DNA from 3 places in the Pseudomonas oplopanacis genome. Region 2 is predicted to be linked to each of the others. Evidence: predicted binding sites of a transcription regulator. Region 2 holds the regulator's gene; each other region holds the start of a gene.
What was found. The regulator sigma-54, encoded in region 2, starts transcription at its own class of promoters, with help from an activator protein. The targets are predictions, from matches to a motif close to ANTGGCATNNANNTTGCTNT.
Positions count from the first base shown of each region.

Region 1: a site for sigma-54 is predicted at 5,447-5,466, ahead of glnA (type I glutamate--ammonia ligase). Genes of this name have one in related genera too.
Region 3: a site for sigma-54 is predicted at 5,504-5,523, ahead of ACWKV5_RS04125 (CmpA/NrtA family ABC transporter substrate-binding protein). Genes of this name have one in related genera too.

Region 1 covers NZ_JBSKHV010000003.1:157,980-167,443, forward strand. The annotation lists gene ntrC (nitrogen regulation protein NR(I)) at 1-37, opposite strand, end outside; gene glnL (nitrogen regulation protein NR(II)) at 34-1,119, opposite strand; gene ACWKV5_RS08730 (DUF4124 domain-containing protein) at 1,350-1,970, opposite strand; gene ACWKV5_RS08735 (DUF4124 domain-containing protein) at 1,967-2,476, opposite strand; gene ACWKV5_RS08740 (cupin domain-containing protein) at 2,503-2,925, opposite strand; gene ACWKV5_RS08745 (hypothetical protein) at 3,140-3,748, opposite strand; gene glnA (type I glutamate--ammonia ligase) at 3,944-5,350, opposite strand; gene thiI (tRNA uracil 4-sulfurtransferase ThiI) at 5,681-7,135, shown strand; gene typA (translational GTPase TypA) at 7,275-9,095, shown strand; gene ACWKV5_RS08765 (YkgJ family cysteine cluster protein) at 9,283-9,464, opposite strand, start outside.
Region 2 covers NZ_JBSKHV010000009.1:172,936-182,399, forward strand. The annotation lists gene pmbA (metalloprotease PmbA) at 1-1,214, shown strand, start outside; gene ACWKV5_RS19040 (DUF2753 family protein) at 1,508-1,936, shown strand; gene ACWKV5_RS19045 (superoxide dismutase) at 1,938-2,549, shown strand; gene ACWKV5_RS19050 (ZIP family metal transporter) at 2,580-3,473, shown strand; gene ACWKV5_RS19055 (HPr family phosphocarrier protein) at 3,482-3,757, opposite strand; gene rapZ (RNase adapter RapZ) at 3,773-4,630, opposite strand; gene ptsN (PTS IIA-like nitrogen regulatory protein PtsN) at 4,633-5,097, opposite strand; gene hpf (ribosome hibernation-promoting factor, HPF/YfiA family) at 5,110-5,418, opposite strand; gene ACWKV5_RS19075 (RNA polymerase factor sigma-54) at 5,493-6,986, opposite strand; gene lptB (LPS export ABC transporter ATP-binding protein) at 7,170-7,895, opposite strand; gene lptA (lipopolysaccharide transport periplasmic protein LptA) at 7,895-8,443, opposite strand; gene lptC (LPS export ABC transporter periplasmic protein LptC) at 8,430-9,002, opposite strand; gene ACWKV5_RS19095 (KdsC family phosphatase) at 9,010-9,464, opposite strand, start outside.
Region 3 covers NZ_JBSKHV010000001.1:865,887-875,350, reverse strand. The annotation lists gene nirB (nitrite reductase large subunit NirB) at 1-38, opposite strand, end outside; gene ACWKV5_RS04140 (bifunctional protein-serine/threonine kinase/phosphatase) at 360-2,033, opposite strand; gene ACWKV5_RS04135 (nitrate/nitrite transporter) at 2,041-3,252, opposite strand; gene ACWKV5_RS04130 (ANTAR domain-containing response regulator) at 3,582-4,157, opposite strand; gene ACWKV5_RS04125 (CmpA/NrtA family ABC transporter substrate-binding protein) at 4,173-5,384, opposite strand; gene ACWKV5_RS04120 (quinone-dependent dihydroorotate dehydrogenase) at 5,614-6,633, shown strand; gene rmf (ribosome modulation factor) at 6,851-7,066, opposite strand; gene rlmKL (bifunctional 23S rRNA (guanine(2069)-N(7))-methyltransferase RlmK/23S rRNA (guanine(2445)-N(2))-methyltransferase RlmL) at 7,598-9,464, shown strand, end outside.

The DNA.
Region 1 (9,464 bases), on a different contig from region 2:
CGTCATCGACGATCCACACGGTTTCACTACGGCTCATGTCGATGTGGCTCCTTGTTCCAGTGGCAGAAAGATCGAGAAAGTGGTGTGGCCTGGGTGGCTGTCACATTCGATCAAGCCCTGGTGCTGGCTGATGATGTTCTGGGTAATGGCCAGGCCCAGCCCGGTACCGTCCGGACGACCGCTGACCATGGGAAAGAAGATGGTTTCCTGCAGTTCCGCAGGAATGCCCGGACCGTTGTCGATAATTTCGATCTTGGTCACCAGGCGATGGCGCACGTGGCCGATGGTGAACTGGCGCATGGCGCGGGTGCGCAGGCTGATGCGGCCAAGGCGCAGCTCGTTCTGGCTGCTGATGGCCTGCATCGCGTTGCGCACGATGTTCAGCACCGCCTGAATCATTTGTTCGCGGTCGATCAACACATCCGGAATGCTTGGGTCGTAGTCGCGCACCAAGGTGATGCAGCCTTGGCTTTCGGCTTCCACGAGATGGCAGACGCGCTCCAGCACTTCGTGGACGTTGCACATGGCCAGCGACGGCAACTTGTTCGAGCCGAGCATGCGGTCGACGAGGTTTCGCAGGCGGTCGGCTTCTTCAATGATCACGTTGGTGTAATCGCGCAGGCTTTCTTCGGGCAGTTCGCGCGCGAGTAATTGCGCGGCGCCGCGAATCCCGCCCAGCGGATTCTTGATTTCATGGGCGAGACCACGCACCAGCATCTTGCTGGTTTCCTGCTTCGACAACTGCGCCTCTTCCTTGGTGATCCGCAGCAGGCGGTCACGGGGATGAACTTCCAGCAACAGCATGGTGGCGCCGTTGGCCAGGATCGGCGTGACCGCGTAATCGACGGTCAGGGTCTGGCCGGTGAGGGCGGTGAGCATCGCTTCGCGTTTGGTGAACGGGTGCGCCTGCTCGACCGCCTGGCGCAGGGAATTCAGCGCTTCGGTGGATTCGGTGAACAACTCGCTGATGAACTGCCCATGACTGCGCTGGCCGCTGATGGCCAGCAGCATCTCCGCCGCCGGGTTCATGTACTCGAGGCGCAGTTCGGCGTCGAGCAGGATGGTGGCGGTGGTCAGGTTGTCGAGTAGCAAGCGGTGTAGTGCGTCGCTAATGGTCATCAGGACCTCTTTTGGAGCGGAGCGTGCGCGAGAAACAAGCGCTGATGCGGGGAAAATGCAAAAACCAAACCAAGGCTCCGAAAAGAAGCAATTAAGGCCTGAAACGGGCGTTTGACGCTCGTTTGCGTGGCGTTCTGCCAGCTTTCGCGGGTACTTTCGAACCAAAATGGGTTGCGATGTGGGTACGGTGCACCCTATCGCACCAATATAGTGCGCAAAGCTGAACGACGTTAGAACAAACGCAGGAAGGGATTTTTTTCTTCTTCCGGTTTGTCTTCGAGGGGGCATTCCGGCCGTTGGCCGTAGTCGGCGAGGGTGCAGGGTTTGACCCGGCGTTGTTGTGCGAGTGAGGTGCGCAGCATGTGGAAGGGCTGATTGGCCGTGCGTTCGATGGTGCGGCCTTGTTCGTCGAGGATTTCCACTGACAGGTTGTGGCTGCCGCGATCGATATTGGTCAGGGGGAAAACCGGGCTCGGGCCGGGTTCGGCGGTGGGTTGGCCGTCTAGCAGCAGGCGGTAGCGATGACCCGGTTGCAGACCGGGTTCATTGGTGACGCTGACAATAATTTCGCCGGCATTGCTGCGGATCGTCGCGTCCGGCTCCGGCACCAGAATGCGCAGCAAGTCGTAGTGAAACAGTGCTTGCTCGTCGGGCGGGTTCGCGGCGATCAGCGGTTTCCCAGTGGAGGGTTGGGCAGCCATGCGGTTGCTGGTCGCCAGCGGCACGCGTTTGGCGTTGCCGTGTTGTGGCTGGTCGGTGAAGGCGCGATTGCCTTGGGCGTCGACGTAAGTGAAGACCTCAGCCGACACCGGGAAGGCGATCAAACAGGCGATCAGCAGCCACAGCTTCATGGCTTGTGCACCCGTTGCACGGTGAACGTGACGCTCGGACTTTGCTGCAGGACCTCCTCGCCATTGATCACCTGCACCGCCAGGCTGTGTTCACCCCGGTCGATGTTCACCAGTTGCAAGATCGGCACATTGCTCGATTGCCCATACGGCTGGCCATCCAGCAGCAATCGCAACAGATGCGGTGCTTGCAGGCGCGGCTTGATTAGGACGCTGACGGTGAAGGTACCGTTATTGGCGCGCAGGGCTTCCTCGGTGGGCAAGCCAGTCAGTTGCAGCACCTCATAGGCGCTGTGAGGCTGCCGATTGTTTACGGTGTCGGTAGGCGGTGCAGGAGGTGGCTGGCGCTCAACACTATTGAGCGGCGGCAATTCAACCGGCTGGGCCGTGACGCCATCGGGCGGTTGATTGCTGTAGGCGGTGTTGCCGTCGGCGTCGGTGTATTTGTAGATTTGGGCCGTCACGGGATAGACGAAGAACAGCAGCAAAAGCATTAAAAGTGGCCGCATTCAGACTCCCTGTGAGCAGCAAGGATTTACTCCGACAGTGGAATACCTTCGCTGCCAGCATAGAACACAATAAGTTCTACCGGTTCATCGCCGGTGACCCCGCGATGGGCAATATCGACCATTTCCGCCACGGCTTCACCTTGTTTGACGCGTGTGGTCTGGCCGTTGTCCCTGCTCTCGATAATCAGCTCGCCGGAGAGGACATAGCCCGCATTGGGAATAGGGTGGATGTGCCAGGGCAGTTGGGTGTTGGCCGGTATCTTGAGTTTGAGCACGGTCAGCTCGGGTGTGGCATCCAGATAGCGCATGTAAGGTGAGTTGTCCCACGACTGACTGCTCTTGAGCAGGATTTCTCGTTCGATTTTCGTGGGCTCGGCCGTGGTGCTGCAGCCCTGCAGGGTAAGGGCGCCGAGCACGACCAGTATTGTCCTGAGTGAGTAGGTTTTCATCGATCCTTCCTTTGAGTCCATTCCGTGGACAGGCTGCGAATCATTCACAGCGATTGATGCCGCAAGATACTGCGTGCGGCCGAGGGGAAGGCGAATTTTATTGTTGGAAAATGCGTCAAAAAAAACGTCTGAAACTGGCCGCGTAACCATCAGGCAATCTACGCGGCGTTCAAAAAAATCACCTCATCCACTGCACCCGGTCGCCCTGGAAGGCTCATTCAGAATCTTTCATGCAAGGCCCGATTATCTTGCGCAATTTGCTGTCGTCTTGCGGCAGGACAAACCTGGCGGTCAGCGGTGGATCACCTTTTATCGTTGACGGTAGTGTCAGCGTCAGCGATTGGCCCCGCGCGCCTTTGTGGGTCCAGTCATTCAACCCTTGCCGATTGGTTGGCATGTAAAAGTTGAAGAGCAATTTGTCTGATGGCGGAAGCGCACTCGTGTAAAAGCCGTTTATCGAATAGTCGCGGGGCGCAAGTATTCCCGTTTTGAGGCTCAAGGGGCCGGTGGATCGGGCGTCAGGGCCTTCAAAGGCATCGGGGTTGAAGCCCAGCTCATCCGTCGAGGTCAGCAGTGTGATAACAGGGCGGCGCACGGGAGAGCGATAACAGCTGACTTGCAGCATGGCTGCGCTGGTTTTGTTTCCGTGGCTCGCTTGACCGTTCAGGCGCGCACTGACTAGCGGGGCGTCCGGATCTGGTTTCACTACGCGCCATGCTTCTTCGTGAGCGTCGGCAGGCAAGAGGCTTTCAGCGGCTTGAGTGCCGGTCAGGACGCAGAGCAACAGCGTTAACGAGAAAAAATTGGTGCGGGGAAGGTTCATCGCAAAAACCGCAGGGAGAGAATGCGGCGGATGGTAGAGGGTTGCGTGCGATTGGCGAACCCATTGGCGGGTGCGCTTCTGGGTTTAACCCCGGCGAGCGCTCTGTTCTCAATCCAAGTGCTTGTTTTTTTTACAAATAAAAAGGCCTCCCAAAGGAGGCCAATTTGTTACGCCGCGTGTGCAGGCGCTACCGGATCAGCAGCTGTAGTACAGCTCATATTCCAGTGGGTGTACGAAGGTGCGGACCTTGATTTCTTCTTCGCTTTTCAGAGCGATGTAAGCGTCGATGAAGTCATCGGAGAACACGCCGCCTTTGGTCAGGAACGCGCGACCTTTGTCCAGCTCTTCCAGGGCTTCTTTCAGGCTGCCGCAAACTTGTGGGATCTCTTTCGCCTCTTCAGGCGGCAGGTCGTACAGGTTTTTGTCAGCAGCATCGCCTGGGTGGATCTTGTTCTGGATGCCGTCCAGGCCAGCCATCAACAGTGCAGCGAAGCCCAGGTACGGGTTAGCTGCTGGATCCGGGAAGCGGGCTTCGATACGGCGAGCGCGAGGGCTGGACACGTAAGGAATACGGATCGAAGCGGAACGGTTGCGAGCCGAGTAGGCCAGCATTACCGGTGCTTCGAAACCTGGGACCAGACGCTTGTAGGAGTTGGTCGACGGGTTGGTGAAGCCGTTCAGGGCCTTACCGTGCTTGATGATGCCGCCGATGAAGTACAGGGCGGTGTCGGACAGGCCGGCATAGCCTTCGCCAGCGAAGGTGTTCTTGCCATCTTTGGCGATGGACAGGTGAACGTGCATACCCGAACCGTTGTCGCCGTACAGAGGCTTAGGCATGAAGGTCGCGGTGCGGCCGTAAGCAACTGCAACGTTGTGTACGCAGTACTTCAGGGTCTGAACTTCGTCAGCCTTGGCAACCAGGGTGTTGAACTTCACACCGATTTCGTTCTGGCCGGCAGTCGCCACTTCGTGGTGGTGAACTTCGATGGTCAGGCCCATTTCTTCCATGGCATTGCACATGGAGGTACGGATTTCGTGGTCGTGGTCAAACGGTGGAACCGGGAAGTAACCGCCTTTGATACCTGGACGGTGGCCATGGTTGCCGCCTTCGATGTCCTGGTCGGACATCCACGAGCCTTGTTCCGAGAAGATTTTGAACATCGAGCCGGAGATGTCCGACTTGAACTTCACTTGATCAAAGATAAAGAACTCTGGCTCCGGGCCAACGAATACTGTATCGCCGATACCGGTCGACTTCAGGTATTCCTCGGCGCGATGGGCGATGGCGCGTGGGTCACGGTCATAGCCTTGCATGGTCGAAGGGTCGATCACGTTGCAGACCAGAATCAGCGTTGGGTCTTCGGTGAACGGGTCGAGGACGGCAGTGCTGTCGTCCGGCAGCAGGATCATGTCGGAGGCTTCGATGCCTTTCCAGCCAGCGATGGAGGAGCCGTCGAACATTTTGCCTTCTTCGAAGAAAGCGTCATCCAGCGCGTCGCGAGCCGGCATGGTCACGTGGTGCTGAGTGCCTTTGGTGTCCGTGAAGCGCAGATCAATCCATTTGACGTCATGATCTTTGATGAGTTGAACCGACTTCGACATAGTGTCCTCCGGGTGGCTTCGGGCTTGGTAGTGGATGCCCTTGGAATGTGGGTGATGCCGGCGCGAATACTCTGCCAAGGCAACCTGCCTCACAAGGGAGCAAATTGCATGCCAGTGCCCCACCATGGGTTTTTTGCCCCAATTTCACGCTTATAAAGGCACAAGGCGAGTTCGGAGGAGAAATCTCGCCCTACAATGTAGCGTTAAAATCCATAAATGACCCGTTTTGGTGCGCGCAAAACCTTCTGCACATTAACTGGTTAAACCTTGAGCAATTTCCGCTATAATCCGCGCCCCCCTTTTTCGGCTGGCCCAGCGCGCGCTGTTTTCATGAAACTAATCGTAAAAGTCTTCCCCGAGATCACCATCAAGAGCCGCCCGGTACGGATGCGTTTCATCCGCCAATTGGCTAAAAATATCCGCACCGTGCTCCGCGACCTGGACCCGGCCGTGGTGGTGAACGGTGTGTGGGACAATCTCGAGCTGGAAACCCGCGTCAGCGAGCCCAAAGCCCTGAAGGAGATGACCGAGCGCCTGAGCTGCATGCCGGGCATCGCGCATTTCCTGCAGGTCGATGAATACCCGTTGGGCGATTTCGACGACATCGTCGCCAAGTGCGAGCAGCACTTCGGTGAGTCCCTGGCCGGAAAGATCTTTTCGGTGCGCTGCAAGCGCGCCGGCAAGCACGAATTCAGCTCGATGGACGTCGAAAAATACGTCGGCAGCCAACTGCGTCGTCAGTGCGGCGCCGCCGGAATCTCGCTGAAAGCGCCGGAAATCGAAGTTCGCATCGAAATTCGCGACAAACGGTTGTTTGTGATCCACAACCAGCACAACAGCATCGGCGGTTATCCGCTGGGTGCACTGGAACAGACGCTTGTGCTGATGTCCGGCGGCTTCGACTCCACCGTGGCGGCGTACCAGATCATGCGCCGTGGCCTGATGAGCCATTTCTGCTTCTTCAATCTGGGCGGAAGGGCCCATGAACTGGGCGTCATGGAAGTCGCGCACTTCATCTGGAAGAAGTACGGAAGCTCCCAACGCGTGTTATTTGTCAGTGTGCCGTTCGAGGAAGTTCTGGGAGAAATTCTCGGGAAAGTCGATAACAGTCATATGGGTGTAGTTTTGAAGCGTATGATGTTGCGCGCTGCTTCCCGTATTGCTGATCGGCTGGAGATTGAAGCGCTGGTCACCGGTGAAGCGATTTCCCAGGTGTCGAGCCAGACGTTGCCGAACCTGTCCGTGATCGACTGCGTGACCGACAAGCTGGTCTTGCGTCCGCTGATCGCCAGTCACAAGCAGGACATCATCGACCTGGCCAACGAAATCGGGACTGCCGATTTCGCCAAGCACATGCCGGAATACTGCGGGGTCATCTCGGTGAACCCAAAGACCCACGCCAAGCGTCCGCGCGTGGAGCATGAAGAGAAAGAATTCGACATGGCGGTCCTTGAGCGTGCGCTCGAGAACGCCAAACTGGTGCCGATCGATCGCGTAATCGACGAATTGGGCCAGGACTTGCAGATTGAAGAAGTCAGCGAAGCGCTGGCGGGGCAAATCATCATCGACATCCGTCACCCGGATGCCGCTGAAGATGATCCGCTGGCCCTGGCTGGTATCGAGGTACAAGCGATGCCTTTCTATGCATTGAACGCTCGTTTCAAGGAACTGGACCCTACTCGCCAGTACCTGCTGTATTGCGACAAAGGCGTGATGAGTCGCCTGCATGCCCACCATTTGCTCAGTGAGGGGCATGCCAATGTGCGCGTTTATCGACCGAGCTAAGAGCCCGGGGCTGTATGCCTGTGGCCTGCGTCACCGGCCCCCCGACTCTGCCGTCAAGCTGTAACGGCAAGGCCTGACTCTACTGTTAATCGCTGCCAAGACTTGTCAGCACACCGAATCCTCTGATCGAGATACACAAGTGATCGAAAATCTACGCAACATCGCCATCATTGCTCACGTTGACCATGGTAAAACCACCCTGGTAGACAAACTCTTGCGTCAATCCGGCACCCTGGAGCGCAACGAGCTCAACGACGAGCGCGTGATGGACTCCAACGACCAGGAGAAAGAGCGCGGTATTACCATTCTGGCGAAAAACACCGCCATCAACTGGAACGGCTACCACATCAACATCGTGGATACCCCGGGCCACGCCGACTTCGGCGGCGAAGTTGAACGCGTAATGTCGATGGTTGACTCCGTTCTGCTGCTGGTTGACGCTCAAGACGGCCCTATGCCGCAAACCCGTTTCGTGACCAAGAAGGCTTTCGAAGCCGGCCTGCGTCCAATCGTGGTCATCAACAAGGTTGACCGTCCAGGCGCGCGTCCGGACTGGGTTCTGGACCAGATCTTCGACCTGTTCGACAACCTCGGTGCTACCGAAGAACAGCTGGACTTCAAAGTCGTCTACGCCTCGGCCCTGAACGGCATTGCCGGTCTGGAACACACCGACATGGCTGAAGACATGACCCCGCTGTACCAGTCGATCGTCGACAACGTACCTGCGCCGAAAGTCGACCGCGATGGTCCGTTCCAGATGCAAATCTCCGCTCTGGACTACAACAGCTTCCTGGGTGTTATCGGCGTTGGCCGTATCGCTCGTGGCCGCATCAAGCCGAACACTCCGGTTGTCGCTATCGACGCCGACGGCAAGAAGCGCAACGGTCGTATCCTGAAGCTGATGGGTCACCACGGTCTGCACCGTATCGACGTTGAAGAAGCAGCTGCCGGCGACATCGTCTGCATCAGCGGCTTCGACCAGCTGTTCATCTCCGACACTCTGTGCGACCCACTGAACGTCGAAGCGATGAAGCCGCTGACCGTTGACGAACCAACCGTTTCCATGACCTTCCAGGTAAACGACTCGCCTTTCTGCGGTAAAGAAGGCAAGTTCGTGACTTCCCGTAACATCAAGGAACGTCTGGACAAGGAACTGCTCTACAACGTTGCCCTGCGCGTTGAAGAAGGCGACACCGCCGACAAGTTCAAAGTCTCCGGCCGTGGTGAGCTGCACCTCTCGGTACTGATCGAAACCATGCGTCGCGAAGGCTTCGAAATGGGTGTTGGTCGTCCGGAAGTGATCATCCGCATGGTTGACGGCGTGAAGCACGAACCGTACGAAAACGTGACCATCGACCTGCCAGAAGAATCGCAAGGTTCGATCATGGAACAGATCGGTATCCGTAAAGGCGACCTGACCAACATGGTTCCGGATGGCAAGGGCCGTGTGCGCCTTGAGTACAACATCCCGGCTCGTGGCCTGATCGGTTTCCGTAACGAGTTCCTGACCCTGACCTCCGGTGCAGGCATCCTGACCTCGATCTTCGACCGTTACGACGTGATGAAGTCCGGCGACATGTCCGGCCGTCAGAACGGCGTGCTGGTGTCGGTTGCTACCGGTAAGGCTCTGACTTACTCGCTGGAAACCCTGCAAGCTCGCGGCAAACTGTTCCTGGGTCACGGTGAAGACGTGTACGAAGGTCAAATCGTCGGCATCAACAGCCGCGACAACGACCTGGGCGTCAACCCAACCAAAGGCAAGAAGCTCGACAACATGCGTGCTTCGGGTAAAGACGAAACCATCGCTCTGGTTCCGCCTATCCGCTTCACTCTGGAGCAGGCTCTGGAATTCGTTCAAGAAGACGAATTGTGCGAAGTCACTCCTAAGTCCATCCGTCTTCGCAAGAAGATCCTGGGCGAAAGCGAGCGTACCCGCGCTGCGAAGAAGTCCGGTAACTAAGTCATTTAGTTAGCTGACAAAAAAACGCCCCCGACCGCAAGGTCGGGGGCGTTTTTGTTTGTCTGGGGTATGTGTAGTGTTTGCGCTGGCCCCTTCGCGAGCAGGCTCGCTCCCACTGGGGAGCGCATTTCAATGTGGGAGCGAGCCTGCTCGCGAAGAGGACCTGTCAGACAACGAAGATTTTTGGTTAGAACTTATCGAGCGGCCGACGGCTCTCGCTGGTCTCGCGCACCACTTCTTTCGGTTTGTACGCGCAATACCCAGGCCGCGGACCGATTTTCGGGTGATTGCGGCAGGTATCCGGGCGCTTTTCATAAATAGTGCACAGACGGCTCTTACGATCCAGGTACAGGCAGTCGTTGTTACTCA
Region 2 (9,464 bases):
CCACGTCGGTGCGTCAGCGTGAGGTCGAAACCGTCGAATTCAACCGCGATCAGGGCTTTGGCATCACCTTGTACGTCGGCCAGCGCAAAGCCTCGGCCAGTACTTCGGCGAGCGGCCCTGAGGCCATTCGCGAAACCGTCGCGGCGGCGCTGGCCATCGCCAAGCACACCTCCGAAGACGAAGCCTCCGGCCTGGCTGATGCCGCGCTGATGGCTCGCGACCTGCAGGATTTCGACCTGTTCCACCAATGGGACATCACCCCGGAGCAAGCCATCGAACAAGCGCTGGCCTGCGAAGCCGCGGCGTTTGCCACGGACAGCCGGATCAAGAATGCTGATGGCACTACCCTCAGCACCCATCAGGGCTGCCGGGTGTACGGCAACAGCCACGGGTTTATCGGTGGCTATGCGTCGACCCGCCACAGCCTGAGCTGCGTGATGATCGCCGAGGCCGATGGCCAGATGCAGCGTGATTACTGGTACGACGTGAACCGTCAGGGCAATTTGCTGGCCTCTGCGGAGAGCATCGGCCAGCGTGCCGCGCAACGGGCGGCGAGCCGTTTGGGCGCGCGACCGGTGCCGACCTGCGAGGTGCCGGTGCTGTTTTCCGCCGAGTTGGCGGGTGGTTTGTTCGGCAGCTTCCTGTCGGCGATTTCCGGTGGCAGTCTGTATCGCAAATCGTCATTCCTCGAAGGCACGCTGGGTCAGAAGCTGTTCCCGGAATGGTTGACCATCGACGAGCGTCCGCACTTGATGCGTGCCATGGGCAGTTCGGCGTTCGATGGTGATGGCCTGGCGACCTACGCCAAACCGTTCGTCGAAAAGGGCGAGTTGGTCTCCTACATTCTCGGCACGTACTCCGGGCGTAAACTCGGCATGCCGAGCACGGCCAACGCTGGCGGCGTGCATAACCTGTTCGTCACCCATGGCGATGAAGATCAGGCGGCGTTGCTGCGGCGTATGGGCCGTGGCCTGCTGGTCACGGAGTTGATGGGCCAGGGCCTGAATATGGTCACTGGCGATTACTCCCGTGGGGCGGCGGGTTACTGGGTCGAGAATGGCGAAATCCAGTTCGCCGTGCAGGAAGTGACCATCGCCGGCAACATGCGCGACATGTTCAAGCAGATTGTTGCGGTCGGTAATGACCTGGAACTGCGCAGCAACATTCGCACCGGCTCGGTGCTGATCGAGCGGATGACGGTGGCGGGTAGCTAAACCTCACCGCTTCAAAAAGGCGCGCCATCCCATCGGATGGCGCGCCTTTTTTATGCGTCTTGCACCGGCCCCTGTAGGAGTGAGCTTGCTCGCGATAGCACTGAAACATCCACCCACCATGTCAACTGGCACTCCGCATTTCGCGAGCAGGCTCGCTCCCACAATAATTCCGTTGCATGTCGCCGGGGTTGTTTTGGTTCTCATTATCATCTAATAATCAATCGCATTAGCGAGCGGGCCGGGCAGCGTCTCTCTGGTCCATCTAATCACCGCATCCGCTTTGGAGGCTCACCATGGAACATTGGAAACGCACGATCGAACGGGCAAATCGCTGTTTCATGCTGGGCGAATACGTCGATGCCCGCGAAGCTTACTTACAGGCACTGGCTCTGGCCCAGGTGTTGTTCGAGCGCTGGGCGGATGCCGACGAAGCGGTGGCGGCCTGCGTGATTTCCCACCACAACCTGGCGGACCTGCATTTGCGTCTGAACCAGCCGGAGGAGAGCGCCGAATATTTGTGCGCGATCCATCAACGGCTGTTGCAGACCCTGCAGGACCCGCGTCTGGCGCCAGCCCTGCGCGATGCTGCGCTACGCCAAAGCAGCAAGACCTATGTCGAGCTGTTGAATTTCATCAGCGAGCACGGTGAATACCCGCGCACCCATCGGCTGCTGCACATCGATGCAGCCTCGCCTGCGCCTCAACATCATGGAGTTCATTGAAATGGCTTTTACCTTGCCTGCCTTGCCTTACGCCTACGATGCCCTGGAACCGCACATTGATGCGCAAACTATGGAAATCCATTACACCAAGCATCACCAGACCTATATCAACAACCTCAACGCGGCGGTCGAAGGCACTGAATTTGCCGATTGGCCAGTGGAGAAACTGGTGTCCGCCGTTCAGCAACTGCCGGAAAACCTTCGTGCAGCGGTGATCAATCAGGGCGGCGGGCATGCCAACCATTCGCTGTTCTGGGAAGTGATGGCGCCCAATGGCGGCGGCAACCCTGACGGTGCGCTGGCCGACGCGATTGATTGGCAACTGGGTGGCCTGGCCAGTTTCAAGGAAGCCTTCACCAAAGCTGCGCTGACCCGTTTTGGTAGCGGTTGGGCGTGGCTGAGTGTGACGCCGCAAAAGACCCTGGTCGTTGAAAGCAGCGGCAATCAGGACAGCCCGTTGATGAGCGGCAACACGCCGATTCTGGGTCTGGATGTGTGGGAACACGCCTATTACCTGCGTTACCAGAACCGCCGTCCTGAATACATCAACGCGTTCTACAACGTGATCAATTGGCCTGAAGTCGCCGCGCGCTATCAGGCTGCGCTGGTTTAAGTCCTCTATAAAAACATTCCAAGGCTGACTATGGGCACTGAAACACTGGCGATCGGAAGTGGACGGATGTTTCGTTATGCATTCGGATCGCTGTTACTGCTGGCGGGCATGACATTGCTGGTCAGCCATGGGCTGGCGTGGCTGGACCTTGAACCAAGACTGTCGCGTGCACTGCAAGGCGGGGCGATTTGTGCCTTGGGCACCGCGTTGGGTGCGGTACCCGTGTTGGTGATACGTCGGATGCCTCAGGTGGTCAGCGATACGTTGCTCGGTTTCGGGGCCGGGGTGATGCTCGCTGCAACGGCGTTTTCGCTGATTGTTCCGGGTATTTCCGCCGCTGAAGGCCTGGGGCTGACGCCTTGGGCTTCCAGTGGCCTGATCAGCTTCGGCATCATGCTGGGGGCATTCGGATTGTTTCTGGTGGATCGCAAGGTGTCTGGCGCATCACCGGAAATGCTGGTCGGGACGCTGGAGCGGCCAGTAATTCCACCGCGGATCTGGTTGTTTGTCTTTGCCATCATCGCCCACAACATTCCTGAAGGCATGGCGGTCGGTGTTTCGGCGGGCGGTGGAATGCCGGATGCGGACAGTCTGGCCATGGGCATCGCGTTGCAGGATGTCCCGGAAGGGCTGGTGATTGCGTTGGTGCTGGCCGGGGCGGGGATGTCTCGGGTCAAGGCGTTCCTGATCGGTGCGGCGTCAGGTTTGGTCGAGCCGGTATTTGCGCTGTTGTGTGCGTGGTTGGTGAGTCTTGCGGAGCTGTTGTTACCTTTGGGATTGGCACTGGCGGCGGGGGCGATGTTGCTGGTGGTCACCCATGAAGTCATCCCCGAGTCGCGACGTAACGGTCACGACAAACTGGCGAGTCTTGGTTTGCTGATCGGGTTTTGTTTGATGATGGTGATGGATACGGCGCTCGCCTAGGCGAGCGTTTATTCACCTTCGTCGAAATATCTGTTGATCAAGTCCACCAATGCCTGCATCGCTTCGTCAGCCTGTTCACCTTCAGTGCTCAGGTGGATTTTGGTGCCCTTGCCCGCAGCGAGCATCATCATGGCCATGATGCTTTTGCCGTCGACCGTGGATTCCGGCGTGCGTCCTACTCTGATCGTGCAATTCTTGAATTCACCGGCGACGCCGACAAATTTTGCAGAAGCACGGGCATGCAGGCCCAGCTTGTTGATGATTTCGATTTCCAGAGCAGGCATCGCGGTGTGAATCCTTTAGCTGAGGTCGCGGTGGCGGACCTGGACGTTCTTCAGGGATTGTTGCAGAACCTGGCCCAGACGTTCGGTCAGGTAGACGGAGCGGTGATGCCCGCCGGTGCAGCCAATGGCAATGGTGACATAAGCGCGGTTGCTGGCGGCAAAGCGCGGCAGCCACTTGAGCAGATACGACGATATGTCCTGGAACATTTCTTCGACGTCCGGTTGAGCGGCGAGGTACTCGGCCACCGGCTGATCGAGCCCGGACTGCGCACGCAGCTCCGGCTTCCAGTAAGGGTTGGGCAGGCAGCGCACGTCGAACACCAGGTCCGCGTCCACGGGCATGCCACGCTTGAATCCGAACGACTCGACCAGAAATGCAGTACCGGCTTCCGGCTGGTTCAGCAGGCGCAGCTTGATGGTGTCGCGCAGCTGGTACAGGTTCAGGTTCGTGGTATTGATCTTGAGGTCGGCCAGATCGACGATCGGACCCAGCAGATTGCTTTCGTCCTCGATAGCTTCGGCCAATGAACGGTTGGCAGTGCTCAGCGGGTGACGTCGACGGGTTTCGGAAAAGCGCTTGAGCAGGGTTTCTTCGTCGGCGTCCAGGTACAGCACATCGCACTTGATATGCCGGCTACGGACTTCTTCGAGCAGTTCGGGAAAGCGTGACAGGTGGCTCGGCAGGTTGCGCGCATCGATGGACACGGCGACCAGCGGCTGTGCCAGTTCGGTATGAATCAGTGCGCGTTCGGCCAGTTCCGGCAGCAAGCCGGCGGGCAGGTTGTCGATGCAGTAGTAGCCGTTGTCCTCGAGAACATCGAGTACGGTACTTTTACCTGAGCCGGAACGGCCACTGACGATGATCAAGCGCATGGTTACGGACCGTTTTGCTCGTCCAGGACAACCTGATACAAGGCTTCGTTGCTCGGGGCGCTGCGCAGACGATCACGGACTTCTTTGCGATCGAGCATGCTGGCGATCTGGCGGAGCAGTTCAAGGTGCGCATCGGTAGCGGCTTGCGGGACCAGCAATACGAACAGCAGGTCAACCGGAGCGCCGTCGATGGCGTCGAAATCGATAGGGGCGTCGAGGTGCATCAAGGCGCTGATGGGCGACTCGCAACCCTTCAGGCGGCAGTGGGGGATGGCGATGCCGTTGCCAAAACCGGTCGAGCCGAGTTTTTCACGGGCAATCAAAGCCTCGAAGACATCTTGCATCTCCAGATCCGGCACTTCCCGGGCGATCAGGTTGGCAATTTGTTCGAGGGCTTTCTTTTTACTGCCGCCCGGCACGTTCACGAGGGAACGGCCGGGGGTCAGGATGTTTTCAAGTCGGATCATGGGTTGGGAGTGTTAACGACCGGTTGCACCCTGGAGGAGGCTCTGGGTCTTTTCCTTATGCTTTTTGAGTTGTTTATCCAGCTTGTCGGTCAGTGCGTCGATCGCCGCGTACATATCGGTATGTTCCGCGTTGGCGACCACTTCATTGCCGGGAATATGCAGGGTGGCTTCGATTTTCTGCTTCAGCTTCTCGACCGTCATCGTGACCTGCACGTTGGTGATCTTGTCGAAATGCCGCTCTAATCGTTCGAGTTTTTCGCCGATGTAGGTGCGCAGGGGTTCGGTCACTTCCAGTTGGTGTCCACTGATGTTGACTTGCATACAGCTTCTCCTTCGTTGCCAGTGCATAAAGCGGTAGATCAGATGATCTACCACTGGAACGCTGTGGCGTGGCTCTACATCAACCGCTTGCGTTCGCTCGAAGGCGCGATCCCCAAGGATTCGCGGTACTTGGCGACGGTGCGGCGAGCCACCTGAATGCCTTGTGCCTCCAGTAAACCAGCGATCTTGCTGTCACTCAACGGCTTTTTCTGATTTTCCGCGGCAACCAGTTTTTTGATGATCGCGCGGATCGCCGTGGACGAGCATTCGCCGCCTTCGGAGGTGCTGACGTGACTGGAGAAAAAGTACTTCAGCTCATAAATACCTCGAGGGGTATGCATGAATTTTTGCGTGGTCACCCGTGAAATCGTCGATTCGTGCATGCCTACCGCTTCGGCGATGTCATGCAGGACCAACGGCTTCATGGCTTCGTCGCCGTATTCCAGGAAGCCGCGCTGATGCTCGACGATCTGGGTGGCAACTTTCATCAGGGTTTCATTGCGACTTTGCAGGCTCTTGATGAACCAGCGGGCCTCTTGCAACTGATTGCGCATGAAGGTGTTATCAGCGCTGGTGTCGGCGCGACGAACAAACCCGGCGTATTGGGCGTTGACCCGCAGCCTTGGCACCGATTCCTGGTTCAGTTCCACCAGCCAGCGTTCGTTATCCTTGCGCACGATTACGTCAGGGACCACATACTCGGCTTCGCTGGATTCGATCTGCGAGCCGGGGCGCGGGTTGAGGCTCTGGACCAGTTCGATAACCTGGCGCAGTTCATCTTCCTTGAGCTTCATGCGGCGCATCAACTGGCTGTAGTCGCGACTGCCGAGCAAATCGATGTAGTCGCTGACCAGGCGCTTGGCTTCGGTCAGCCAAGGTGTCTTGACGGGCAATTGGCGCAATTGCAGCAGCAGGCATTCGCCCAGGTTACGCGCGCCGATGCCGGCCGGTTCGAATTGCTGGATGCGGTGCAGGACGGCTTCGATTTCGTCCAGTTCGATGTCCAGTTCCGGATCGAAAGCTTCGAGGATCTCCTCGAGGGTTTCATCCAGGTAGCCCTGATTGTTGATGCAGTCGATCAGGGTCACGGCGATCAGGCGATCGGTGTCGGACATCGGTGCCAGGTTCAGTTGCCAGAGCAGGTGGCTTTGCAGGCTCTCGCCGGCCGATGTGCGAGTGGTGAAGTCCCATTCGTCGTCATCGTTGCTCGGCAGGCTGCTGGCGCTGGTCTGGTAGACGTCTTCCCAGGCTGTGTCGACGGGCAGTTCGTTAGGAATGCGCTCGTTCCAGTCACCTTCCTCGAGGTTGTCCACCGTCGGGGCGGTTTCCTGGTAGGAGGGTTCCGAAACATCGGCATTGGGTTGCTGTTCGGCTTTGTCGGCCAAGGGGTCGGCGTTGTCGAAGTCGTCGCCTTCTTCCTGGCGTTCGAGCATCGGATTGGACTCCAGGGCCTCCTGGATTTCCTGTTGCAGGTCCAGGGTCGACAATTGGAGCAGGCGGATGGCCTGTTGCAGCTGCGGTGTCATCGTCAGCTGCTGGCCCATTCTCAAGACTAGCGATGGTTTCATGGCAGGGGCTTAACACCTTATTCGCCGGCGCACATGCGCCATCCACTACAGGGCGCCGGAGCGCCAAACATAAGCAAATTATATGCCTGAAACTGAAGTGTTTGCCTAGAGCGCTGTAACAATAAAAACCTGTTGATTTTTATCGCCGTAAGCGCTCAGTCGACTAGCCAGACACCTCAACGCTTACAGGCGGAACTCATGGCCCAGATAAACTTCTTTAACCAGGTCGTTGGCCAGGATAGTGGCGGAGTCGCCTTCGGCGATCAGCTGGCCATCGTTGACGATGTAGGCGGTTTCGCAGATATCCAGGGTTTCTCGGACGTTGTGGTCAGTGATCAGCACGCCAATGCCCTTGGCCTTGAGGTGGTAGATGATCTGCTTGATGTCGCCAACCGAGATCGGGTCCACGCCGGCGAAAGGTTCGTCGAGCAGGATGAATTTCGGATTGGTGGCCAGTGCACGAGCGATCTCCACGCGGCGGCGTTCGCCACCGGACAGGCTCATGCCGAGGTTGTCGCGGATGTGGCTGATGTGGAATTCCTGCAGCAGGCTTTCCAGCTCTTTGCGACGCCCGGCCTTGTCGAGTTCCTTGCGGGTCTCGAGGATCGCCATGATGTTGTCGGCCACCGAGAGTTTGCGGAAGATCGATGCTTCTTGCGGCAGATAGCCGATACCAGCCTTTGCACGACCGTGCATGGGCTGGTGGCTGACGTCCAGATCGTCGATCAGTACGCGGCCCTGATCAGCCTGCACCAGGCCGACGATCATGTAGAAGCAGGTGGTCTTGCCGGCGCCGTTGGGACCCAGCAGGCCGACGATTTGACCGCTGTCGATCGACAGGCTGACGTCACGCACGACCTGGCGGCTCTTGTAGCTCTTGGCCAGATGCTGAGCTTTCAGAGTTGCCATTACTGGGCCTTCTGCTCGTCGGTTTTCTTCTTCGGCTGGATCACCATGTCGATGCGTGGACGCGCCTCGGTGACCTTGTTACCTGTCGCACGGCCAGCGCTCGCAAGCTTCTTGACCGTGTCGTAGACGATTTTCTCGCCCTGGGTGGTGTTGTTGTCCTTGTCGACAACTTTTGCCTTGTCGATCAGCACGACGCGGTTTTGCGCGGCGTGGTACTGGATGGTCACGCCCCAGCCCTGCACAGGCTTGGTGTCGCCAGCGGTCTGTAGTTGCTCGAAGTAGGCGAGGTTGCCCACCGAAGTCACCACGTCGATGTCGCCTGCCGGCGTACGCGTGATGGTCACGGTGTTGCCCTTAACGATCATCGAACCCTGGGTAATGATCACGTCACCTTTGTAGGTGGCAACGCCATTCTTGTCGTCCAGTTGGGCATCGTCGGCCTGAATGCGGATTGGCTGCTCTTGATCGTTCGGCAGAGCCCAGGCGCTCACGCTTCCCAGTGCTGCGCCCAGACTGAGCAAAATAGGGAGGGTTTTAACGAGCCTCATACTGTCCTCTTACGTTAGATAGCAGGTGTATCCTGCTTTCTTTCAAGTACGCTTTCATTCCGTTGCCTGTCGATACACCGCCAGCGCCGTCGATTCTAACGGGTTGGTCGGTCTGCGCATATTGCTGCTGCGGGAACACAGTCATACGGGTGGTGGTAATCAGGGTCTTGCGGTTTTTTTCGTCGAAACGGGTGATACGTACCGAATCGATCAGCTCGACCTGAGTACCGTCCGGATTGACTTCCCCGTGTTCGCTCTGGACGTGCCAGGGAAACTGGGTGCCGCGAAACATGTTCAAGTCGGGATTGGTCAGCAGCGTGACCTCGGACGCTTTCAGGTGTTCGACCTTGTCGGACGTCATTTCGTACTGCAATTTGCCATCCGGCAGGTACTGCACGCTGTGGGCGTTGAGTGCGTAATAGTCGATCGCGCTTTCATCGACAGGGGCAACTGTCTTGTCGAGGAAGCGTTCCGGGCTGATGTTCCAGTAGCCGACCGCAGCGAACAGCGCCGCGATGCAACTGAACAACAGGATGTTACGAAACTTTTTGCTCAGCATAATGGGCTCACAGGTACGCGGCGTTAGCCGCATCGAGGCGGCCCTGGGCGCGCAGGATCAATTCGCAGAATTCGCGAGCGGCACCCTCGCCGCCACGGGCGACGGTAATGCCATGGGCGTTTTCACGCACGAAGCTGGCAGCGTTGGCTACCGCCATGCCCAGGCCGACGCGGCGAATCACCGGCAGGTCCGGCAGGTCGTCACCGAGGTAGGCCACTTGTTCATAGCTTAGGTTGAGTTGGGCCAGAAGTTCGTCCAGTACCACCAGTTTGTCCTCGCGGCCTTGATAAAGGTGCGGGATGCCGAGGTTTTTCGCTCGTCGTTCGACCACCGGGGTCTTGCGGCCACTGATGATAGCCGTCTGTACGCCCGCCGCCATCAACATCTTGATGCCTTGACCGTCGAGGGTGTTGAACGTCTTGAACTCACTGCCGTCTTCAAGGAAGTACAGGCGTCCGTCGG
Region 3 (9,464 bases), on a different contig from region 2:
ATGCCGTTGCCGATCATCACCAGTTTTAATTTTTTCATCAGGTTCTCCGGGGAGCGGTGACCCGCCTCATCAGGGCTTCAGGTCTGGCTCGACAAATTTTGCGCAAACAAAAAAAGGCGTCCCGCTAGTTGCCTAGCGAGGACGCCTTTGTCCTGGTCCCGTTCTCTCGGGAAGCGCAGCCTTCATCGTTGAAGGCTGGGCTTTATGTGTGGTGGAAAGGGTAATGCAGTGGTTGTGCCAAGTATTCAGAACTGCGGATTTGTTGGGTTTCAGGCAGGCGTGACAGGAGCGGAGCGAATGTTTGTGCACCGATTAGAGGCGGGTTGCCCGGTCCTGGAGCATATGAAACCTGTGGCGAGTCAAGATGAGTGGAGCAACAGAAATAGCAGCACCAGATTCAGCAGCAACGACACCACTGCCAATGTCCGCCAAACCTTCAACGGCTCCCGCTCCATCAACGGTCTGGGTCGCACGCTCAAGCTGCGCCGCTCGCCCTGTTCCAGCACCAGCAACCATTCTTCCGCCGTTTCAAACCGCTGACCCGGATCCGCCACAACGGCACGTTCCAGACATTGCGTTATCCATTCCGGCAAATCCGGTCGATAGCGACTGGCGCTGACCGGTACACCAAACCGTGGTCGCTGGAACGCTTCGATTTCTCCGTAGGGGTAATGCCCGGTCAGCAGGAAATACAACGTCACGCCCACCGCATACAAATCCTGTTGCGGCGTCGGGATGTCCCCGCGAAAGGCTTCCGGTGCGAGGTAACTGGGCGTTCCAGGCAGGGCGGAGGCTTGATCCTCGGACAGGCCGGGGCAATACGCGAGGCCGAAATCCAGCAGGCGTAATTCGCCGTCGTCACCCAGCAGCAGGTTTTCCGGCTTGATGTCGCGATGCAGAATCTGCCGTCGATGTAATAAGCCAACCGCGCGAAGCAAGCGCTCGGCCAGGTCTTGCCATTGTGCCAACGGCAAAGGTCCGACACTGGCGTGCAGGTTTGCCAGCGTCGTTCCGGAATATTCACGCATCACGTAGTACAAATGCTGACGCTGACTGGTGGCATGGACTTCAGGGAAATGCCGTCCGGCCACGCGCTTGAGAAACCATTCCTCCGACAGCAATGCTTGCCCGGCCAAGTGATCGTCGTGCAGCGCAGCGGGCAAGGTTTTCAACAGCCAGGGTTGCTGTTGCCCGTCGCGAACCCGATAGAGCAGCGATTGCTGGCTCTGGCCGAGTATCCCTTCAACGTGCCAGCCTTCGAAGGATTGACCGGGTTTCAGCGCCGGTGGCAATGGCCATTGCTGTAAATGAATCAGCGCATCACCGATGCTCGTTTCACCCAAGGCATCGACCCGCACCAGCAGGGCGCTGGCATTGTCCTGGCTGCCGGCCAGATGGGCGGCCTGCACCAGAGTGTTTGCCGCACTGTCCAGATCGGGTTGATCTCGCAGAATCGCGGCAATCGCAGTGTCACCGAGCACGGCCCAGATGCCGTCGCTGAGCAGCACGAAACTCTCGTTCAGGCGCAATTCGCCATCGAGAAAATCCAGCACCAGATGCTGATCCAGTCCCAGTGCCCGTTTCAGCACATGCTGCATGCCCGGCTGGTCCCAGACATGATCCTCGCTGACGCGCTGCAACTGATCCGCATGCCAGCGATACACCCGGCAGTCGCCGACATGGGCCAGGGTAAAACGCCTGCCGCGCATGACCAATGCACTGACCGTGGTCAGCAGCGGTTGCCCGCCACCATTGGCCTGCAACCAGCGATTTTGCGCCAGCAGCAGGCGGTCCAATGCTTGCGCGACGCCCCAGGTTTCCGGGGTGGCGTAATAGTCCAGCGCCAGCGCCTGCAAGGTCGAACGGGCGGCGAGACCGCCGTCGGCGCATTGGCTGACGCCGTCGGCAATGGCGAACAAGTAGCCTTTGCTGGCCGCCAGCGCCGGGGCGGGCGTCACGAGGCGCAGGGCGTCCTGGTTTTCCTCCCGCGGGCCAATGGCGCTGGCTTCGGCAAAGCTCAGTTGCAGGCTCATTGAGGCCTCAGACCCGCGCCGCCGTCACAGCGGCCGAACCCCAGGTGGTTCTCCAGCGACGTTTGACCCCGTGCAGACCGAACCACGCGAGGACGCCGAGGCTGGCGAACAACCACAGGGCCAGTTGATAGCTGCCGGTGCTCTGCTTGATCGCGCCCATGCCGGCCGCCAGTGCAAAACCACCGATACCGCCGGCCATGCCGATCAAACCAGTCATCACGCCGATCTCGCGACGAAACCGCTGCGGCACCAACTGGAACACCGCGCCGTTGCCTGCGCCCAAACCGAGCATGGTGCAGACGAAAAGCGCCAGCGCCGCGTAGGAACTCGGCAGATTGAAACCTACCGCCGCAATGCAGATCGCCGCGACTGTGTACATCGCCAGCAACGTGCGTATCCCGCCGAAACGGTCTGCCAGCGCACCGCCCAATGGGCGCATCAGGCTGCCACCGAACACACAGGCCGCCGTGTAGTAACCGGCCGTCACCGGACTCAGTCCGTACTGGTCGTTGAAGTAGCCGGGCAGGGCGCTGGCCAGGCCGATGAAACCGCCGAAGGTCACGCTGTAGAAAAACATGAACCACCAGCTGTCACGATCACCGAGGGCCTTGAAGTAGTCGGCCATCGACTTGGCTTTTGGCCGCTCCGGCGCATTTTTCGCCAGCCAGGCGAAAACGATAATTGTCAGGATCAGCGGAATGAGGGCGAAGCCGAACACGTTGCTCCAGCCGAACGCGGCGGCCAATACTGGAGCAATCAGTGCGGCAAGCACGGTGCCCGAGTTACCGGCACCGGCAATGCCCATGGCTTTGCCTTGATGCTGTGGCGGATACCACTGCGAGGCCAGCGGCAGGGCGACGGCGAAGGACGCACCGGCCATGCCGAGGAAGAGGCCCAGCACCAGCGCTTGCTCGTAGCTGTGAATCCCCAGTTTCCAGGCGCCGAACAGCGCGCAGATGACGATCACCTGGCCGATCAGCCCGGCGGTTTTTGGCGACAGACGATCCGCCAGCATGCCCATGATAAAGCGCAGCACGGCCCCGGCCAGGATCGGCGTGGCCACCACCAGCCCGCGTTGTTGGGTGGTCAGGTGCAGGTCGGCGGCGATCTGCACGGCCAACGGCCCGAGCAGGTACCAGACCATGAAACTCAGGTCGAAATAGAGGAAGGCCGCAAACAGTGTTGGCGTATGGCCGGATTTCCAGAAGCTTGAATTCATCGCGCACCTCAGCTGTGAAGAGTCTCGAGAAGGAGTCATGAGCTAGCAGGTGGGGCGCCTGTGGGCCGCACCACCGGCCCCGGGCTGTGGGGCCAAAACGAAAAAACGCCGCTACCGGATTCGCCAAGGGCAAATGAGGTGAGCGACGTCTTTGTCGTAGGTGGGGCAACCGCCGTTGGTTACCTGTGGTGATTACTAAGCTAGATTTGTGCCAACAGTTCGGGACCGAGTCGCGGCCCTTCGCGAGCAGGCTCGCTCCCACAGTGGATCGCGGTCTAATGTGGGAGCGAGCCTGCTCGCGAAGGAGCCTTCAAAGGCACCACAAAACCTCAGCCAAGCAACTCACTCATGGCAATGATCTGCTCCGCCACCTGGATCAATTTCTGCTGCCGGCTCATGGCCTGCCGGCGCATCAGGGTGTAGGCCTCTTCCTCGTTGCAGCTTTTCATCTTCATCAACAACCCCTTGGCCAGCTCGATGCGCTTGCGCTCGGCCAGTTGCTGGTCGCGGGCATGCAGCTGGGCGCGCAGGGCCTGGTCACTTTCAAACCGCGCCATGGCCACGTCGAGAATCGGCTGCAGGCGCTGTGCGTGAATGCCTTCGACGATGTAGGCACTGACCCCGGACTTGATCGCCTGACGCATGACGCCGGGGTCGTGTTCATCGGTAAACATCACAATCGGTCGTGGCTGGTCGCGGGTCACCAGCACCACTTGCTCCAGCACATCGCGGCTCGGTGACTCGGTATCGATCAGGATCACGTCCGGGCGCACCGTTTCGACGCGTTCGGGCAGGTCGATGGTCAGGCCCGATTCGTCGATCACCTCGAACCCGGCTTCGGTCAGGGCGGCTTTCAGTCGACCGACTTTCTTCGCGGTGTCGTTGATCAGCAGGATACGCAACATGTTCGCAATCTCCTGTCAGCGCTGGGCGAATCGGTGAGAGCTGTCGCTCAGGGCGTGCAACTTGAAGCTGCGGGCATAGCCGGCCGGGTCGGAACCGTCCCAGATTTTTCCGTCGATCAACTGGCTGCTGCGCATGTCCTGCCTCCGGATATCGACACCGACGACACTGGCGGCCTCGCGGTACAGATCCAGTTGCTGGACCTGACGGGCCACGCCGAGGTAATCCGGATCGTCGCGCAACAAACCCCAGCGCCGGAACTGGGTCATGAACCACATGCCGTCGGACAGGTACGGCACGTTGACCTCACCACCCGCATGGAAACGCAACGCATGCGGGTCCTGCCAGCGATGTCCCAAACCGTCGGCGTAATCGCCCAGCAGGCGCGGTTCGATGCAGTCGAGGGGGGCGTCGAGGTAGTCGGGCGCGCTCAGCAGTTGTGCGGTGCTGCGGCGGTTTTCCGTGCTTTGCTCGATAAACCGGCTGGCTTCCAGGATCGCCATTACCAAGGCCCGCGCGGTGTTGGGGTACCGCTCGACAAACGCACGGGTGCAGCCGAGGACTTTTTCCGGGTGATCGGGCCAGATGGTCTGGGTCGTCGCCAGGGTAAAGCCGAGATTCTGTTGCACTGCGCTGGCGGACCACGGCTCACCCACGCAAAAGCCATCGATACGCCCGGCTTGCAGGTGCGCGACCATTTGCGGGGGCGGTACCACGACGCTGTCAACATCCTGCAACGGATGAATGCCCTGGCTCGCCAGCCAGTAATACAGCCACATGGCGTGGGTGCCGGTGGGAAAGGTCTGGGCGAAGGTGAGTTTCGGGCGAGTTTGGTGCACGTGGCGGTCGAGTGCTTCAGGACTGGTCACGCCGAGCGCCTGCAAACCGTGGGAGAGATTGATGCTCTGGCCATTCTGGTTCAGGCCCATCAGCACGGCCATGTCGGTAGAAGCCACGCCGCCGATGCCCAGATGGACGGCATAAATCAGGCCGTACAGGCTGTGGGCGGCGTCGAGTTCGCCGCTGACCAGTTTGTCCCGCAGGTTGGCCCAGGACGACTGGCGCTTGAGGTTCAGGGTCAAGCCATAGGGCTGGGCGAACCCCTGTGTGGCGGCGACCACCACCGAGGCGCAATCGCTCAGGGCCATGAAGCCGAGGTTGATGTCGGTCTTTTCCGGGGCATCGCTGCCATTGATCCACGCCAGAGGGTTCGCTGGAACTTCAATCATCGTTAAGCACCTTGCATAAAAAAACGCCGTACCGGGCGCCTTGCCAGGGCAAGGGCCAGTGACGACGCCGTTGTCTTTCGACCCATTCCGCCGTTGGCATGAGTGCTGATACCGGTGGTGGTGCAAGGCATATGCCATCGCTCGCTGATTTTGTCGCGCGCCTCGCCTGCGGCCCCGATGCGCGGCTATAATTGCCGCCACTTTTCGTAGCCCAGAGTCAAACCCGCCCATGTACACCCTGGCCCGTCAGCTGTTGTTCAAACTTTCCCCGGAAACCTCCCACGATCTGTCCCTGGACCTGATCGGCGCGGGCGGACGTTTGGGCCTCAACGGCTTGCTGTGCAAGGCCCCGGCGAAAATGCCGGTGTCGGTCATGGGCCTGGACTTCCCGAACCCGGTGGGTCTGGCGGCCGGTCTGGACAAGAACGGCGCGGCCATCGACGGTTTTGCCCAGTTGGGTTTTGGTTTTGTCGAAATCGGCACCATTACCCCGCGTCCGCAACCGGGTAACCCGAAACCACGGATTTTCCGCCTGCCGGAAGCCGAGGCGATCATCAACCGCATGGGGTTCAACAACCTTGGCGTCGATCACCTGCTGGCTCGTGTAGCCGCCGCCAAGTACAAGGGCGTGCTGGGCATCAACATCGGCAAGAACTTCGACACCCCGGTCGAGCGTGCGGTCGACGATTACCTGATCTGCCTGGACAAGGTTTACGCTCACGCCAGCTACGTGACGGTCAACGTCAGCTCGCCGAACACCCCGGGCCTGCGCAGCCTGCAGTTCGGCGATTCGCTCAAGCAGTTGCTCGCTGACCTGGCCACGCGCCGCGCCGAGTTGGCGTTGCGTCACGGTAAACACGTCCCGCTGGCGATCAAGATCGCGCCGGACATGACCGACGAAGAAACCGCTCAGGTCGCACAAGCGCTGATCGAAACCGGGATGGACGCGGTGATCGCCACCAACACTACCCTGAGCCGCGTCGGCGTCGAAGGCATGGAACACGGTGACGAGGCGGGCGGTCTGTCCGGCGCACCGGTTCGTGACAAGAGCACCCACACTGTGAAGGTGCTGGCCTCGGAGCTGGCCGGTCGCTTGCCGATCATCGCCGTGGGCGGGATCACCGAAGGCAAACACGCCGCGGAGAAAATCGCTGCGGGTGCGAGCCTGGTGCAGATCTACTCCGGCTTTATCTACAAAGGCCCGGCGCTGATTCGTGAGTCCGTCGACGCCATCGCCGCATTACGCTAAACCCCTGTAGGAGCCCGGCTTGCCGGCGATTGCGTCCTTGAGATCGCTATCGCCGGCAAGCCGGGCTCCTACAAGGGATTGGGTTTCGGCGAAGGGCAGGCATAAAAAAGGGCTCCTCGAAGGAGCCCCTGGGCCGGAGCCCGCCGTCCGGATGGGACGTGCGTGGTTAATTCATTCAGTCATCAGATTGTCGTGTCGGAGTGTTAGGCCCTGTAAATTAGCCGACGGCGTGAAGTTCGTTGAGTCTGTGGATTCCCGCAGTGCCGGTCATACCGTCCCAGTTGTCGCCGCGTCCCTCGCGCCAGCCGTTAATCCAGGCTTGGCGTACTGACGGTAGAGTAAATGGGCAAAGCTCACGGGATTTGCCACCAACGCCATATTGATATCCGCGCAAAAATGCTCTTTCCAACGGATCACGCTTAAGTCTTCTCATAGGGTGTTGCCCTCACTTGTTGACTGTATTTATCGCGTAGACCTCAATCGAGGTCTGGCAGAAAAAAACTTCTGCCGTTGGGGCCCGCTGCCGGCGTCGCGAGCCAAGGTGTTGACGTCGTTGCGGCGTCAACCTGTGTTGAGTTCTAACCAATGCGTCACATCGAGGGAATGATCGTTTTGTCATAAGGACGTAACCATAAAGATGCTATGGCCATAAGTAACACGATGTTTGCCCGTGTTTATTGGTCAAAGCCCTGTATGATCAGCCCCCCGCAGGATGACGGGGTTAATCCTTTAGTGAGAATGACTTCTGTTGCGCAGAGGCATTATTCGACGAAGGGTCGACTTATGACATTTTGTTGCATCAACTTTTTTATCTGCCTGTGCATCTAAGCTCTTCTAACCTGAGCAGCACAGGTGGGACGGCACACCTTCGTGCCACGCGGGCGCTCTTTTAGAAAAGCGCCTGATTGAAAACCGGACCGGCAATGCGTTGCCGGTTCACTTAGCTAAAGGCTTTGAAACTCCAATGTCCGATCAATTCGAAATCTTCCTCACTTGCCCCAAAGGCCTTGAAGGCCTGCTGATCGAGGAAGCCGTCGGGCTTGGCCTTGAAGAAGCACGTGAGCACACCTCTGCCGTGCGCGGCATGGCCACCATGGAAACCGCTTATCGCCTGTGCCTGTGGTCGCGTCTGGCGAACCGGGTGTTGCTGGTGCTCAAGCGTTTCCCGATGAAAGACGCCGAAGACCTGTACCACGGCGTGCTCGACATCGAGTGGCAAGACCACATGCTCAACGACGGCACCCTGGCCGTCGAGTTCAGCGGTCATGGCTCGGGTATCGATAACACCCACTTTGGCGCCTTGAAAGTCAAAGACGCCATCGTCGACAAACTGCGCACCCCGCAAGGCGACCGTCCGTCGATCGACAAGCTCAACCCGGACCTGCGCATTCACCTGCGCCTGGACCGTGGCGAAGCGATTCTTTCCCTCGACCTGTCCGGCCACAGCCTGCACCAGCGCGGTTATCGCTTGCAGCAAGGCGCGGCGCCGCTGAAGGAAAACCTCGCGGCCGCGATCCTGATCCGTTCCGGCTGGCCACGCATTGCGGCCGAAGGCGGCGCGCTGGCTGACCCGATGTGCGGTGTGGGTACGTTCCTCGTCGAAGCAGCGATGATCGCCGCCGACATGGCGCCGAACCTGCGTCGCGAGCAGTGGGGCTTCACCGCCTGGCTCGGTCACGTCCCGGCGCTGTGGAAAAAACTTCACGAAGAAGCCACCGAGCGCTGTGCGGCCGGCCTGGCCAAGCCACCGTTGTGGATTCGCGGTTACGAAGCCGACCCGCGCCTGATTCAACCGGGCCGCAACAACGTCGAACGTGCCGGCCTGAGCGAGTGGATCAAGATCTACCAGGGCGAAGTCGGTACGTTCGAGCCGCGTCCGGACCAGAACCAGAAAGGCCTGGTGATCTGCAACCCGCCGTACGGCGAGCGTCTGGGCGACGAGGCGAGCTTGCTCTACCTCTATCAGAACCTCGGCGAGCGCCTGCGTCAGGCTTGCTTGAACTGGGAAGCCGCGGTGTTCACCGGCGCCCCGGACCTCGGCAAGCGCATGGGCATTCGCAGCCACAAACAGTATTCGTTCTGGAACGGCGCGCTGCCGTGCAAGCTGCTGCTGATCAAGGTCACGCCCGACCAGTTCGTCACCGGCGAGCGTCGCACCCCGGAACAGCGTCAGGTCGAGCGCGAGCAGGCGGCCTATGATCAGGCGCCGAGCGAGCCGGAAGAACGCAAGTACAACAAAAACGGCAACCCGATCAAACCGACCCCGGCACCCGCACCGGTGATCGAGCAACCGCGCTTGAGCGAAGGCGGGCAGATGTTTGCCAACCGTCTGCAGAAAAACCTCAAGGCGCTGGGCAAGTGGGTCAAGCGTGAAGGCATCGACTGCTATCGCGTGTATGACGCCGACATGCCGGAATATTCCATGGCCATCGACCTCTATCAGGATTGGGTCCACGTCCAGGAATACGCTGCGCCGAAATCCATCGATCCGGAAAAAGCTTCTGCCCGCATGTTCGATGCCCTGGCCGCGATTCCGCAGGCCTTGAACATCGACAAGAGCCGCGTGGTGGTCAAGCGTCGCGAACGTCAGAGCGGCACCAAGCAGTACGAGCGTCAGGCCGCGCAGGGCAAGTTCGTCGAGGTCAACGAAGGTGGCGTGCAGTTGCTGGTCAACCTCACCGACTACCTCGACACCGGGCTGTTCCTCGACCACCGCCCGATGCGCATGCGCATTCAGAAAGAGGCGGCCGGCAAGCGCTTCCTCAACCTGTATTGCTACACCGCAACGGCCAGTGTTCACGCGGCCAAGGGCGGCGCACGCACCACCACCA